One region of the Comamonas piscis genome, then DNA from elsewhere that is predicted to be linked to it. Evidence: riboswitches for the same ligand, from Rfam matches in the RefSeq annotation. Region 1 holds a riboswitch; the other holds the start of a gene.

What was found. Region 1 has a riboswitch for thiamine pyrophosphate ahead of HS961_RS11975 (long-chain fatty acid--CoA ligase). Riboswitches for the same ligand answer to the same signal wherever they lie in the genome.
Region 2: another riboswitch for thiamine pyrophosphate. It lies ahead of thiC (phosphomethylpyrimidine synthase ThiC); the one in region 1 lies ahead of HS961_RS11975 (long-chain fatty acid--CoA ligase).

The regions. Positions count from the first base shown of each region.
Region 1 is NZ_CP058554.1:2,670,399-2,677,952, forward strand. It holds gene HS961_RS11950 (dipeptide ABC transporter ATP-binding protein) at 1-209, opposite strand, end outside; gene HS961_RS11955 (ABC transporter permease) at 236-1,135, opposite strand; gene HS961_RS11960 (ABC transporter permease) at 1,150-2,124, opposite strand; gene HS961_RS11965 (ABC transporter substrate-binding protein) at 2,255-3,817, opposite strand; gene HS961_RS11970 (class II aldolase/adducin family protein) at 3,941-4,753, opposite strand; TPP riboswitch at 5,128-5,219, shown strand; gene HS961_RS11975 (long-chain fatty acid--CoA ligase) at 5,286-6,368, shown strand; gene HS961_RS11980 (acyl-CoA reductase) at 6,365-7,554, shown strand, end outside.
Region 2 is NZ_CP058554.1:4,002,586-4,010,139, forward strand. It holds gene HS961_RS17985 (nitroreductase) at 1-292, opposite strand, end outside; gene thiC (phosphomethylpyrimidine synthase ThiC) at 435-2,369, opposite strand; TPP riboswitch at 2,664-2,797, opposite strand; gene HS961_RS17995 (ABC transporter substrate-binding protein) at 2,997-4,220, shown strand; gene HS961_RS18000 (branched-chain amino acid ABC transporter permease) at 4,295-5,278, opposite strand; gene HS961_RS18005 (branched-chain amino acid ABC transporter permease) at 5,288-6,172, opposite strand; gene HS961_RS18010 (ABC transporter substrate-binding protein) at 6,306-7,502, opposite strand.

The sequences.
Region 1 (7,554 bases):
GGCAGCAGGCCCATGATGGCGTTGGCGATCATCGACTTGCCCGAGCCCGATTCGCCAACCACGCAGAGGGTTTGGCCGGGGAGGATCTGCAGGTTGGCCTGGGTGACCGCCAAGGCGCGGTCGGCGCCTAGGGGCAGGCGGATGTCCAGACCGCGCACGGTCAGCACTGGCTCGGGGGCGGCGGGTGCGGCGGGGGTTTGGGCAAGCATATGCAGGGCTTCGTGTGAATAGGCGTTCATTTCGTCTTCCCGTCCTGGCGGGCATTGAGACCGTCGTTCAACCCTTCGCCGACCAGGTTGAAGGCCAGCACGGTCAGCAAGATGGCGACGCCGGGGAACACGGCCATCCACCACGCCTGGCGCAGCACGGTGCGGGCCGAGCCAATCATGTAGCCCCAGCTCATCAGGTTGGGATCACCCAGGCCCATAAAGCTCAGGCTCGATTCGAGCAGGATGGCGGTGGCCACCATCAAGGAGGCCATCACCACGATGGACGAAGCGGCATTGGGCAGGATCTGCGCCAGGATGATGCGCGGCGTGCTTTGGCCGGCCAGCTGGGCAGCGGCAACAAAGTCACGCTGGCGCAGGGTCAGGAACTCGCCGCGCACCAGGCGCGCTACTGGCGGCCAGGACACCAGCGCAATGGCAACGATGATGGAGTTGACCGAGGGCTCAAAAATGGCTACCAGCACCAGGGCCAGTGCAAAGCTGGGCACGGACTGGAACATTTCGGTAAAGCGCATCAGGGTGGCATCGACCCAGCCACCAAAGTAGCCCGAGATGGCGCCAATGCCCACGCCAATCAGCAGCGACACCAGGGTGGAGATCACCGCGATCAGCAGCGAGATGCGGGCGCCCAGCACCAGGCCCGAGAGAATGTCGCGGCCCATGGTGTCGGTGCCCATCGCAAAACCGGCGCGCTCCATCGGTGCCAAAAACGGCTGCTCCACCATGTCCCAGGGGTTGTGCGCAGCCAGCAGCGGGCCAAAGCAGACCACGAGCGCCACGACCAGCAAGATGGCCAGGCCCAGCAGGGCGCCACGGTTGCGGCAAAAACGGCTCCAAAAGGTCGAACGGTGCTTGTTCTTGGCGGAGGGCGTTGCGGCCGCCAGGGCCGGCTCAGAGAGTGCAGTCATAGCGAGGCTCCGTTTCAGCCCAGCTCGATCCGGGGATCGACCAGGGTGTAGACAAAATCAGTGATCAGGTTGAACAGCACCGCCACGGCGGCTGCGACCAGGAAGCAGCCCAGCAGCAGGTTGTAGTCGCGCTGCAGCAGGGCATCAAACATCAGGCGGCCAATGCCGGGCCAGGCAAACACGGTCTCGGTCAGCACCGCGCCGCCAATCAGGCCGCCGGCCTGGATGCCCGCCAGGGTGACGATGGGCAGCAGGGCATTGCGTAGAATGTGCTGGCGCTGGATGCGGCCCATGCGCACGCCCTTGGCGCGGGCGGTTTTGACAAAGTCCATCTGCGCGACTTCGAGCATTGAGGCCCGGGTCATGCGGGCATAGACCGCCATATAGAAGAGCGCCAGGGTGAGCGAGGGCAGCACCAGATGCTGGGCAATGTCCCAGGCACGGGCAAAGCCGGTGGCATCGCTGCCGACGGTGAAATAGCCAAAACCGGGCAGCCAGCTCAGCTGCACCGAGAACACCAGCACCGCCATCATCGCCAGCCAGTACAGCGGCGTGGCATAGAACACCAGCGCCACAAAGGTGATGGCGCTGTCCACCCATTTGCCGACATGGCGGCTGGCCGTTGCGCCCAAGGCCACGCCAAAGATCAGCGACATCACAAAGGCGCTGCCGGTGAGCAGCAGGGTAGCGGGCAGACGCTCTGCAATCAACTCCAGCACCGGGCGCTGCTGGCGATACGAGAAGCCCAGGTCCAGCTGCGTGATGTGGCCCAGGTAGTTGGCCAGCTGGGTGGTGACGGGTTTGTCCAGGCCAAACTGCTCGCGCAGCTGGGCGACAAACTGCGGGTCGGATGCCCCCGCTTCACCCGCTATCACCGCGACCGGGTCGCCGGGCGCTGCGCGGATCAGCATGAAATTGACGGTAGCTATGCACATGAGCACCAGCAGACCCTGGAGCACCCGGACGGACATGTAGCGGAGGCGGTTCATAGCGGGGAGACCTTGGAGCGAGACAAAAGCGCTGCCATCCCGCACGTGCCAGTGGGGGCTGGCAGCGTGCGGAACTCAGCAAAGAAGAAAACCATGCTGCGGCGCTGGGCCGCAGCGAGTAGCGACCGCTTTAGCCTATCGAGGCACGGCTCAGGCTGTCGTTCAAACCCACGCCGGAGCTGATCGGGTTCTTGATCTTGGTCCGGTAGAGCGTGGGGAAATTAATCTCATGCAACCAGGCCACGGGCACCTCTTCGGTCAGGATCTTCTGCACCTCGGCATAGGCCTTGGCGCGGTCGGCATCGGTCAGCGCCTTGGCGCCGGCATCAAACAGCGCATCCACCTTGGGGTTGACATAGCCTTCGATGTTGTTGAACGGCGAGCCCTTGGCAATTGTGTGGCTGGTGTAGGTACGGGCGACGCCCAGGGCAGGATCGGGGTACTGGTAGACATAGATGATGGCCATGTCGAAATCCCATTCGGCGGTGCGCTGGTTCCAGCCGGCCACATCGGTGCCGGTGGTCTCCACCTTGATGCCGGCCTGGATCAGGTTCTGGCGGATCATCTCGGCCAGGCGCTGCCAGGATTCGCCATAGGGCAGCGGCAGCAGTTTGACGGTTTCGCCCTTGTAGCCGGCTTCCTTCAGCAAGGCCTTGGCCTTGTTCAGATCACGCGGGTACTTGGTGACATCGTCAGAGGCGAACTTCACATGCTGGTTGAAGGGGCCGGCCGCTGTCTTGGCAAAGCCCTGCCAGGCGACCTTGACCATGGCTTCGCGGTCCATCGCATACATGACGGCCTGGCGGAACTTGGGGTTGTCAAAGGGCGCCTTGCGGTTGTTGAGCACCAGCCAGGAGTGAGGCGAGTAGAACTCCCAGCCCTTGGTGGTGACGGCAGCTCCAGGCAGCTTGGCCAGGCGCGCCACATCAAAGAACTCGACCGCGCCGCCGGGCACCACATCGACCTTGCCCGATTCAAACGCCGCAGCGCGCGAGGCCGCATCCGGGATGATGTGGAAGTAGAGGTTCTCCACCATGGGCTCGCCCTTGGTGTGATAAAGCTCATTGGCCACCAGCTGGATGTAGGAGCCGCGCACCCATTCCTTGTACTTGAAGGGTCCGGTGCCAATCGGCTTGGCATTGGCCGGGTTGGTGGCGAAGTCGGTGTTTTCGTAGATGTGCTTGGGGATCATCGGCATCGAGCCGGTGTCAAACAGGCTGATGAAAGGGCCAAACGGGTACTTGAGCTTGAACTCCACCGTGTTGGCATCGATGGCGCGCACGCTCTCCAGCGGCTCCAGCGATGCGCGCAGGCGCGCATGGGTCTTGCGCAAAAACTTGTCGACCGAGAACACCACGTCATCGGCAGAGAAGGGCTTGCCGTCATGCCACTTGACGCCGGACTTGAGCTTGAAGGTGTAGGTCAGGCCGTCATCGGAGCGGGTCCAGGCCGTAGCCAGCAGGCCATGGGGTTCCAGCTTCTCGTCGTAGCGCAGCAGGCCTTCGTAGATATAGCCGGAGACCAGCTGGGTAGGGCCGTTTTGCACAATGCCCAGCATCAGGCCCGAGGGCTCGGGCTGCACCATCACATTGATCGTTCCCTTGGTCTGCTGCGCCAAGGCCGCCATGGGCACGCCCGCAATGCTGAGGCCGGCTCCCGCCAGGCTGTAGGAGATGAGTTCACGCCGATTGATCATGGTTGCTTCCTGTCTTGGTATCGAGGGGTGCCTGGGCCGGGCGGGCTTGCGGCGGTGGGGCCGCAAAGGCGGCGGCATGCAAGGGTCGGGGGGTCTTCAGTTGCGGGTCAGTCGCGCTGGTCAGTCGCGGTAATGGCTGCGGCCCGGGGGCTGCAAAAAGCCCAGTAGGCCCTGCCATTCGCGTTCATGCGGATCGGCACGCTTGGGCTGGCCGGGCATCACATCGGTGTCGCCGCTTTCGTACTGACGGGCGGTCAGCTCGCAGACTTCGGGCGGCACGGGGTTGATGGCCTGGCCGCTCGATTGGATAGCCAGCTGCACGCGGCAGGCGCGGTCCAGGTTGAGCATGAGGATGAAGGCCTCGGCCACGCTGTTGCCCAGGGTGAGCAAGCCGTGGTTGCGCAGCACCATGGCCTTGGCCGTGCTGCCCAGGTCGGCGACCAGGCGTTCGCGCTCATGCAGATCCAGCGCAATGCCTTCAAAGGTGTGGTACGCCACGCGGTTGTAGAACTGCAGTGCCCATTGGTTGCTGGGCTGCAGGCCGCATTGCAGTGACGACACGGCCACGCCGGCTTCGGTGTGCGAATGCACCACGCAGGCCGCATCATGCCGGGCGGCATGTACGGCGCTGTGGATCACAAAGCCGGCCGGGTTCACCTGGTAGGGCGTGTCCTCAACGATGCAGCCTTCGGCATCGATCTTGACCAGCGAGCTGGCCGTGATGTCCTTGAACAAGGTGCCAAAGGGGTTGATGAGGAACTGGTCATTGCGGCCCGGCACCCGCGCCGAGATGTGCGTGTAGATGCTGTCGTCCATCCCGAAATGGGCCATCAGGCGGTAGGCGGCGGCCAGGTCTTCGCGAACCTGCTGTTCGCTCTCGGTGTGCGCATTCTTGTAGCCGGATTGGACTTCGGCATCAGCCATTGCAAGCATTTTTGTCCTCGTTAATAGGTGTCGTCTAGCGACAGTCGTCTGTCGACAGGGCATAAGTTAACAGACTGAATCGCCCATGAAAAGGGTTTGGGACTAGGTGATTTCCAGCATGCGCGCTTTGATCTGTCTCAGAAAATTTGCAAAGCACCACAATGGGTTACGTGGCTATCGCGTTGCCTGGATATGGTGCAGGAATCCGCAAAAAATGCCTTGGCTTGGTGCATGCGCGACTGCACAAGCGGCGCTGTGCACCATCGCGGTGGCATGGGTGTTTTCCCTGGTTTGGGGGTTTTGGTGCTGCTGAAATTGACCGTGGCCCAGACCTTGGCTTGGCGGTTGGCGCGCGACTAGCCAAGCTCTGCTCGGTTAAGATGGCGCCTGCTCCGGGGTGCACGCCAGTGCTGAGATCTACACCCGAGAACTTGAACCGGGTCATTCCGGCGGAAGAAGAGCCAACTCCCTGCCATGGGGCGCCTTGCGCGCATGGGGGGGAGCCTTCGGAGCATGACATCACCGCTCTCGAAGGAATTCCATGGACAAGGCCGATACGCTGGTCGCAGACCTGCTTGCATTCATCGCAATGGATGGCTGCACCGATGACCAGTTTGACCAGCTTGCGCTGCGTCTTTTTGCCTACCAATACGCATCCAATACACCGTTCCGCAGCTTTTGCCAGCGCCGTGGTGCCAGCCCGCGCACGGTCAAGACCTGGAGCGATATCCCCGCCGTGCCCATCGATGCCTTCAAGGCGCTGGAGCTGCGCAGCGAGCCGTCATCGCCGACCGAACGTGTCTTTATGACCAGCGGCACCACCGGCCGCGCCGCACGGGGCCGGCATTTTCATCCCGCCTTGCAGGTGTATGACCTGTCGATGCAGCAGCACTTCGCCACCCGCTTTATGCAGGGCACGGCGCGCATGCCCATGGGCATCCTGTTCCCCGATGAAGTGACCATGCCCAACTCCTCGCTGGCGCATTACCTGGCGCTCGCCAAGTCGGCGTTTGGTACGCCGGAGAGCCGCTATTTTCTGGGGCCGGAGGGCCTGGACATGGACGGGCTCTGCGCCGTGCTGGAAGCGGCCGAGCGCACAGGCCAGCCCTATGCGCTGCTGGGCGCCAGCTTCAGCCTCGTGCATGTGATGGATGCGCTGCGCGCCCAGGGCCGCCGCTTTCAGCTGCCAGCGGGCAGCCGCATTTTGGACACCGGTGGCTACAAGGGCCAGTCGCGCGAGCTGCCGTTGGCCGACTTTTATGCCGGCCTGACCGAGCTGCTGGGCGTGCCGCCCGAGCTCTGCATCAACATGTATGGCATGACCGAGCTGAGCACCCAGTTCTACGACAACGGCAATGCCAGCTTGCCCTCCGTCAAATCCGGGCCGCACTGGATTCGCTCACGCCTGGTCGAGCCCGTCAGCGGCCGCAGTGTGGCGCCGGGTGAGCGCGGCATTCTGGTGCACTGCGATCTGGCCAACTACAACGCGGTCAGCACTATCCTGACCGAAGACGTGGGCCTCTGGGCCGATGGCGGCTTTTTGCTGCTGGGCCGGGCCGAAGGAGCCGCAGCCAAAGGCTGCTCCTTGGCCGTCGATGAGTTTGTGCAAGCGGCGCGCGCATGATCCCGCAAACCGCTGAACGCATGCGCGCCGGCTACTTGCCGGGCTTGGATGCCAACCAGCTGCGCTGGCAGGTGCTGGTGTTTGAGCGTGCGGGTAAGCGGCTGGAGGTTGAGGTGCCCCTGCTTAGCGGCGCGCAGATGCAGGCGCTGACCGAGCGGGTGCGTGCGGCTGCGCAGCGCCAGTTGCAAAGCATGCCTTTGGCCGAGATAGTTGGCGCTATTGACCGCGCCATTGCCCGCCTGCTAGACCCTGCCGACCCCTATCGCCGCCAGATCGATGCCTGTCTGCCCCCTGTCTGCGGTTATGACGCGGCGATGGTGCGCCTGGGACTGAACGGGCTGTTCAAGACTTTCAGGGCGCCCCAGCTATGGCGCTTTATTGGCGAGGATTTTGCCAATCCCGCTGTGCTCGATGGCTTTGTGCCTGCCATCAAAGGCGGGGCCGTGCGCGCCTATGGCCCGGGCCTGCTGCTGCACAGCTGGGCCGGCAATGTGCCGGCGCTGTCGCTGTGGAGTCTGGTTTGCGGCCTGCTCGTCAAAGCGCCCAGCGTGGGCAAGCTGGCCAGTGCCGAGCCGCTGTTTGCCGGCTGGTTTGCGCGCTTGCTGGCGGAAGTGCATCCACCACTGGCCGACTGCCTGGCCGTGGTCTGGTGGCCCGGCGGCGCCCAGACGGGCGACAGCGCCGAAGGCGCGCAAGTGCTCTACGCCGAGGCCGATACCGTGATGGCCTATGGCAGCAACCAGACCCTGGCCGCGCTGCGTCAGCAGCTGCCGGTGACGACACGATTTTTGCCCCATGGCCACAAGCTGGGTTTTGGCATGGTGGGTAGGGCGGCACTGGATGCCGTCAAAGCCCCAGCCAACGCGCGGCTGGCGGCCTGGGATGTCATGCGCTACGACCAGCAAGGCTGCTATTCGCCCCATGTGTTTTATGTAGAGCGGGGCGCTACCGTTTCGCCACGCGCCTTTGCCGCATACCTGGCCGCCGAGCTGGCCAACCTGCAGCAGCGCTTTGCGCGCCGGCCGCTGGACCTGGAAGAGGGCGCCGGCCTGGCCCGCTGGCAGCAGTCGCTGGAGTGGCGTGCACCGGCAGACGATGGCGCCGCCCCGCAGCTAATTGGCCCGGCCGATGCGCCCTGGAGCGTGGCCTATAGCGACAGCCTGGAGCCGCTGGCGCCCACCGCCCT
Region 2 (7,554 bases), 1.3 Mb from region 1:
TGTACAGGTCCTCGCCGTTTTTGAAGCGGCGCGTGCGATACGGCTCCCACAGGTTGGGCGGGTAGGTGTAGTTGTTGCCGCCTTCGGGCAACGGCTGCGCGCTGGCAATGGCATCGGTCAACTCTTGCAAGGCATCGCCTGCCAGCGCCACCACGCGCCAGGGCTGCAAATTGCCGCCGGACGCCGCCTGCGCCGCATCGGCAATCAGGCTGTGCACCTCCAGGGCAGGCGGGGCTTTGGGCAAAAAGGAGCGCACCGAGCGGCGCTCTTTCATGGCTTGCGTGACGTTCATGGCAAAGGGCTTTCTGGCGTTGAAAGGGGCGGGCACATGGCAGCCCGCAGTTTAGTGCAGCGCAGCAAATGCAGCTGACACCGAGGTGCCAAGGCCGCCACCGGTTGCTAGCCGCATGGCTGCGCCCTAGCCCCTTATGCCCTTAGCGTGCCGTGGTGTCGCTGGCGATGGGGATGTAGAAATCGCCGCCGGCCCGGTTGAACTCCGCCGCCTTGGCCTGCATACCCACCGCAATACCCTGCTCGGCGGCCACGCCCTGGTTCTTGGCAAACTCGCGCACTTCCTGGGTGATCTTCATCGAGCAGAACTTGGGCCCGCACATGGAGCAGAAATGCGCCACCTTGGCGCTGTCCTTGGGCAGGGTTTCGTCGTGGAAGGCGCGGGCCGTGTCCGGGTCCAGCCCCAGGTTGAACTGGTCTTCCCAGCGGAAGTCGAAGCGCGCCTGGCTCAGTGCATCGTCACGCGCGCGGGCACCAGGGTGGCCCTTGGCCACATCGGCCGCATGCGCAGCAATCTTGTAGGCGATGATGCCCTGCTTGACGTCATCGCGGTCGGGCAGGCCCAGGTGCTCCTTGGGGGTCACATAGCAGAGCATGGCGGTGCCAAACCAGCCAATCATCGCCGCGCCAATGGCGCTGGCGATATGGTCGTAGCCCGGCGCAATGTCGATGGTCAGCGGGCCCAGGGTGTAGAACGGCGCCTCATGGCAGTGCTTGAGCTGCTCGGTCATATTCGCCTGGATCATGTGCATGGGCACATGGCCCGGGCCTTCGATCATGGTCTGCACATCGTGCTTCCAGGCCAGCTGGGTCAGCTCGCCCAGGGTGGCCAGCTCGGCAAACTGAGCTTCGTCATTGGCGTCCGACGCGCAGCCCGGCCGCAGGCCATCGCCGAGCGAGAAGCTTACGTCGTACTGCTTCATGATGTCGCAGATATCTTCGAAATGCTCGTAGAGGAAGCTCTCGCGGTGGTGGGCCATGCACCACTTGGCCATGATGGAGCCGCCGCGCGAGACGATGCCGGTGCGGCGCTGCGCCGTCAGGTGGATATAAGCCAGGCGCACACCGGCGTGGATGGTGAAATAGTCCACGCCCTGCTCGGCCTGCTCCACCAAGGTGTCGCGGAATATCTCCCAGGTTAGATCCTCGGCAATGCCGCCCACCTTCTCCAGCGCCTGGTAGATCGGCACGGTGCCAATCGGCACTGGCGAGTTGCGCACAATCCAGTCGCGCGTGGTGTGGATGTTTTTGCCGGTAGAGAGGTCCATCACATTGTCGGCCCCCCAGCGGATGGCCCAGACCAGCTTCTCGACCTCTTCCTCAATGCTCGAGGTCACGGCCGAGTTGCCGATGTTGGCATTGATCTTGACCTTGAAGTTGCGGCCAATGGCCATCGGCTCGATCTCGGGGTGGTTGATATTGGCGGGGATGATGGCCCGGCCCCGCGCTACCTCGTCGCGCACAAACTCGGGCGTGATGATCTTGGGGATCGCCGCGCCCAGGCTGTTGCCGGCCAGGCGCGCCTCGCGCGCGGCATCGCGCTGGTACTCGGCCATCCATTCGCGGCGGCCGTTCTCGCGCAGGGCCACATACTCCATCTCGGGGGTGATGATGCCTTTGCGCGCATAGTGCATCTGGGTCACATTGGCACCGCTCTTGGCGCGACGCGGTTGGCGCTGCAGCGCAGCAGCCTCGGCACGCAGCTGGGCCACACGCCGGTCCTCATCGCCGCGCTTGCCGCCATCATCCAAGGCCACACGCTGGCGCCCCACATAGTATTGGCTGTCGCCCCGTGCGGCGATCCATTCGGCGCGCAAGGCTGGCAAGCCCTGGCGCACATCGATGGCCACGGCCGGGTCGGTGTAGGGGCCGGAGGTGTCATAGACGCTGACCAGCTCGCCGTTGGTCAGCGCAATATCGCGCACCGGCACCTGCAGCTGCGGGTGGAGCACGCCGCTCAGATAGGACTTGGTGGATGCCGGAAAGGGCTGGCGCGACTCGGCCAGCAGTTGGCTAAAGCGGGCAGCATCGGGTGCATCGCCTGCGGCGGGGATAAACAGGGACTCGGGTGCGTTCATGGCTGTCTCCTCAAAGCGGTTGATTTCATCGAACGCTCCGAGACCTGCCGGCCCTGCTCTGCTGGCTCAGGCCAAGCATTGCTGCATGGCCGCACCATCCCCCTTGTGCGCGCACCGGCCCTGCCGTGCTGTGCGCTGTGACCTCTGCCCCATGGGGGCGATGGCCGCACCTGTGGCGCACTGACAGGTGCCGTCCCCAAAAGACAAAACCCCAGTGCGCGAGGCGCCTGGGGTTTGCGTTGCCAACGGCTGCAGGCGCGTGCTGTGCAACGCTGCCTGCCCACCATGGGCTGTGCTTCAGGGTCCCGCTCTTCTTCCGCCGGCATGAACCGGATCAAGTTCGTCGGGTTCACCGCAGCAGCTGCCGATTCGCAAGAATCAACAGCCCTTTGGCATCTCAGCGCTTATGCACACCCCGGAGCTGCGTGGAGTATAGCGGGTTCAGGCGGTGCTGCGCCAGCCCCCGCCGCCGGCAGCGCAAACCCGCGCTGGTGCTTACCCCAGTAGGCGCGCGCGATGCAGCCTGCAACCATCGGGGCGCAGCAGCCCACGGGTGCGCCGCACCTGGCCCTCGCGCTGTCCGCATGTCTATTTGAACAAGGAGACCTTCCGATGAAAGTTCCTGCAATGCCCTCTTTGCGTTCTGCGCTGCCGCACCGGCGACGAGCGATCTCGGCCGCTGCCGCTGGTTGCGTGCTCGCCCTGTTCGCCCAGGGCGCACTGGCGCAAGACAAGGTCCGGATCGGCTTTATCACCGACATGTCCAGCGTCTATGCCGACGTGGATGGCAAAGGCGGCGCCCTGGCCTTGCAGATGGCGATTGACGACTTTGGCGGCAAACTGCTGGGCAAGCCAGTGGAGCTGATGGTGGCCGACCACCAGAACAAAGCGGACGTGGCGGCTTCCAAGGCCCGCGAGTGGTTTGACCAGCGTGATATGCAGATGCTGGTGGGCGGCACCACGTCCAGCACCGGCCTGGCGATGGCCAAGGTGGCCGAAGAGAAAAAGCGCCTCATCATCGTGAACGGCTCGGGCACATCGGCCCTCACCAACGACCAGTGCAGCCCCTACACCGTGCACTATGCCTATGACACCGTCGCGCTGGCCAAGGGCACTGGCGGCGCCATTGTGGGCCTGGGCGACAAGGACTGGTTCTTTCTGACCGCCGACTATGCCTTTGGCCATGCGCTGGAGGCCGACACCACCAAGGTGATCAAGGCCGCAGGCGGCCGCGTGATCGGGGCCGTGCGGCACCCGATCAATGCCTCGGATTTCTCGTCCTTCTTGCTGCAGGCCCAAAGCTCCAAGGCCCAGATTCTGGCCATGGCCAATGCGGGCGGTGACACCATCAACACCATCAAGGCTGCGCGGGAGTTTGGCGTTACCAAAACCATGAAGCTGGCCGGCATGCTGCTGTTCAGCTCGGACATCCACAGCCTGGGTCTCAAGCAGACCGAAGGCCTGATGTTCACCGACAGCTGGCATTGGGATTTGAACCCCGAGAGCCGCAAGTTCTCGGACCGCTTCTTCGAGAAATTCAAGAAGATGCCCACCTCCCTGCAGGCGGCCGATTACTCGGCGATGATGACCTACCTGAAGACGGCGGACCGGATCAAATCCACCGATTCGGACAAGGTGGTGGCCGCGCTGAAGGCCGAACCCCTGTCCGACTTTTATGCCAAGGGCGTCGTCCGCCCCGATGGCCGCTACGCCCATGACATGTACCTGATGCAGGTCAAGACACCGGCCGAGTCGAAAGGCGCCTGGGATTACTTCAAGGTGCTCAAGACGCTGGGCCCTGACGAGGTCTGGACCACCAAGGCCGAATCCAGCTGCAAGCTCTGGAAATAAGGCCCCCGCTCCTCCCCAAAAACAAAGGCTCGCGCAATGCGAGCCTTTGACTTGGGCGGGTCTGCGACCCTCCGCTATTTCTTCTTGCGGTCGATGAAGGCGATCAACTCGCCCATGATGCCGCGGCGGAATGCCAGCACACAGATCACAAAAATCAGGCCGGTCACGATCGTCACCGACTCACCCAAGGTGTTGAACCACTCGACGCCGGTCAAGCGCGACAGCCAGGTGCCGATATCGCCGATCTTGTTTTCCAGCGCGACGATCACCGCCGAGCCGACGATCGGGCCCGAGAGCAGGCCCAGGCCACCGACCAGGGTCATCAGAATGACCTGGCCAGATGCCGTCCAGTGCACATCCGTCAAGGTGGCAAAGCCCAGCACCACCGTCTTGAGCGAACCTGCCAGCCCGGCCAGTGCTGCCGAGATAACAAAGGCCAGCAGCTTGAAGCGGTCCACGTCATAGCCCAGCGAGATGGCACGCGGCTCGTTTTCCTTCAGGGCCTTGAGCACCTGGCCGAAAGGCGAATGCACCGTGCGCATGATCAGCAGGAAGGCCAGCACCACGATGGCCAGCGCCACGTAGTACATGGTCCAGTCGCTCTCCAGGCTCAGCACGCCGAACAGCTTGCCGCGCGGCACCGCTTGCAGGCCGTCCTCACCACCGGTAAAGGGCATTTGCAGACAGGCAAAGAACAGCATCTGCGCGAGCGCCAAGGTGATCATCGAGAAATAAATCCCCTGGCGGCGAATGGCCAGCCAGCCAAACACCACACCCAGCGCGGCACCAAAGGCCACCCCTAGCAAAATGCCCAGCTCCGGCGTCAAATGCCAGACCTTGATCGCATGGCCGGTGATGTAGGCCGCGCCCCCAAAGAAGGCCGCATGGCCGAAGGACAGCAGACCGGTATAGCCCAGCAGCAGGTTGAAGGCACAGGCAAACAGTGCAAAGCACATCAGCTTCATCACGAACACCGGGTAGGCACCCATGAATGGCGCAGCAATCATGCCGAGCAGCAGCAGCCCATACCCCAGTTTGGCAAATTTCTTGGAATTCATCCCCTCACCTCACTTCGCTTTGCCAAACAGGCCAGCCGGGCGCACCAGCAGCACGATGACCATGATCACGAACACGACCGTGGCCGAGGCTTCCGGGTAGAAAACCTTGGTCAAGCCTTCGATGATGCCCAGACCCAGACCGGTGACGATGGCACCCATGATGGAGCCCATGCCCCCAATCACCACCACGGCAAACACGGTGATGATCAGGTTCTGGCCCATCAGCGGCGTGACCTGGTAGACCGGCGCTGCCAGCACGCCGGCAAAGGCGGCCAGGCCGACTCCAAAGGCGTAGGTCAGCATGATCATCAGCGGCACGTTCACACCGAAAGCCTCGACCAGACGCGGGTTCTCGGTGCCGGCACGCAGGTAGGCACCCAGGCGGGTTTTCTCGATCACGAACCAGGTCGCAAAGCAGACGACCAGCGAGGCCACCACTACCCACATGCGGTAGTTGGGCAGCAGCATCACGCCAACATTCGTGGCGCCTTCGAGCAGCTCGGGCGTGTCATAGCCCAGGCCGGAGACGCCGTAGATCGAGCGGAACACGCCCTCGATCAGCAGCGACAGACCCAGGGTCAGCAGCAGGCCGTAGAGATGGTCGAGCTTGTAGATATGCCGCAGCAAGAAGCGCTCGATCAGCACCCCGATGATGCCCACCAGGATCGGCGACAGCAGCAGCATCACCCAGTAGTTGATCCCGAAATAGGACCCTGCCATCCAGGTGAACATGGCGCCTAGCATGAACAATGCGCCATGGGCGAAATTGATCACGTTGAGCAGGCCAAAAATCACGGCCAATCCCAGACTGAGAATGGCATAGAACGAGCCGTTGACCAGACCCAGCAAGAGCTGGCTCATCAAGGCCGGTAGTGAAATACCAAAGATTTCCATGAAGAGCTCACGAATCGGTGAATGAACACAACACGCTTGGCGTCAGGCTGCTGCTGCCATCGGCACCCGTTCCACCAGCGGTGGGCAGGGGCCTGGGCAGGCAACGATGGCGCAGCTTAGGCGTGCGCGGTGCTTACTTCCAGAGCGCGCACTTGGATTCGGCCTTGGTCGTCCAGACCTGGTCTGCAGGCAAGGTGGACAGGACCTTCAGGTAATCCCAGGGCTTCTTGGATTCGGCAGGCGACTTGGCTTCCACCAGGTACATGTCGTGGGCATAGCGGCCATCGGGGCGGATGACACCCTTGCCGTAGAAGTCGTTCAGCGGCGTGCTCTTGAGGTAGGCCATGACCTTGTCGGCATCGGTGGTCTTGACCGCCTCGACCGCCTTCAGGTAGTTCATCGTGGCCGAGTAGTCAGCGGCATGCAGATCGGTGGGCATGCGCTTGGTCTTGGCGAAGAACTTGTCGGCAAACTTGCGCGTCTCGTCGTTCAGATCCCAGTACCAGCTGGTGGTGTGCAGCAGGCCTTCGGTGTTCTTCAAGCCCATGCTGTGGATGTCGGACAGGAAGACCAGCAAGCCGGCGGTCTTCATGCTCTTGTTGATGCCGAACTCACGCGCGGCCTTGATGGCATTGATGGTGTCGCCACCGGCATTGGCCAGTCCCAGGATCTGGGCCTTGGAGCTTTGCGCCTGCAGCAGGAAGGACGAGAAATCGGAGGCATTGAGCGGGTGGCGCACGGAGCCCAGCACCTGGCCGCCCTTGGCCTTGATCACCGCCGTGGTGTCGGCTTCCAGCGAATGGCCAAATGCGTAGTCAGCCGTCAGGAAGAACCAGGACTTGCCGCCCCGGTCCACCACGGCGCCGCCGGTGCCCTTGGCCAGCGCCACGGTGTCGTAGGCGTAGTGCACGGTGTAGGGGCTGCATTGCTCATTGGTCAGCGCAGACGAGCCTGCACCGCTGTTGAAGTAGACGCGCTTTTTCTCTTGGGCCACCTTGGCAGCGGCCAGTGCCGTGCCAGAGTTGGTGCCACCAAACAGCATGGTCACGCCAGCGGTGTCGATCCATTCGCGTGCCTTGGAGGCAGCGATGTCGGCCTTGTTCTGGTGGTCGGCCGATACCATCTCGATCGGTTGGCCCAGCAGCTTGCCGCCAAAGTCATCGATCGCCATCTGGATGGCGACGGCGCCGTTCTTGCCTTCGACATCGGCGTAGAGGCTGGACATGTCCGTGATGAAGCCGATCTTCACCTTTTCTTGTGCCTGGGCAGCGCCTGCGGACAGAGCGGCCAAACATGCCACCTGGGCAAGGGCTTTGAGCTTTGCTTTCATCTTTGTCTCCTAAAAAATATCTGTTTTCAATACAAGGCAGCAGTCTTCGCTG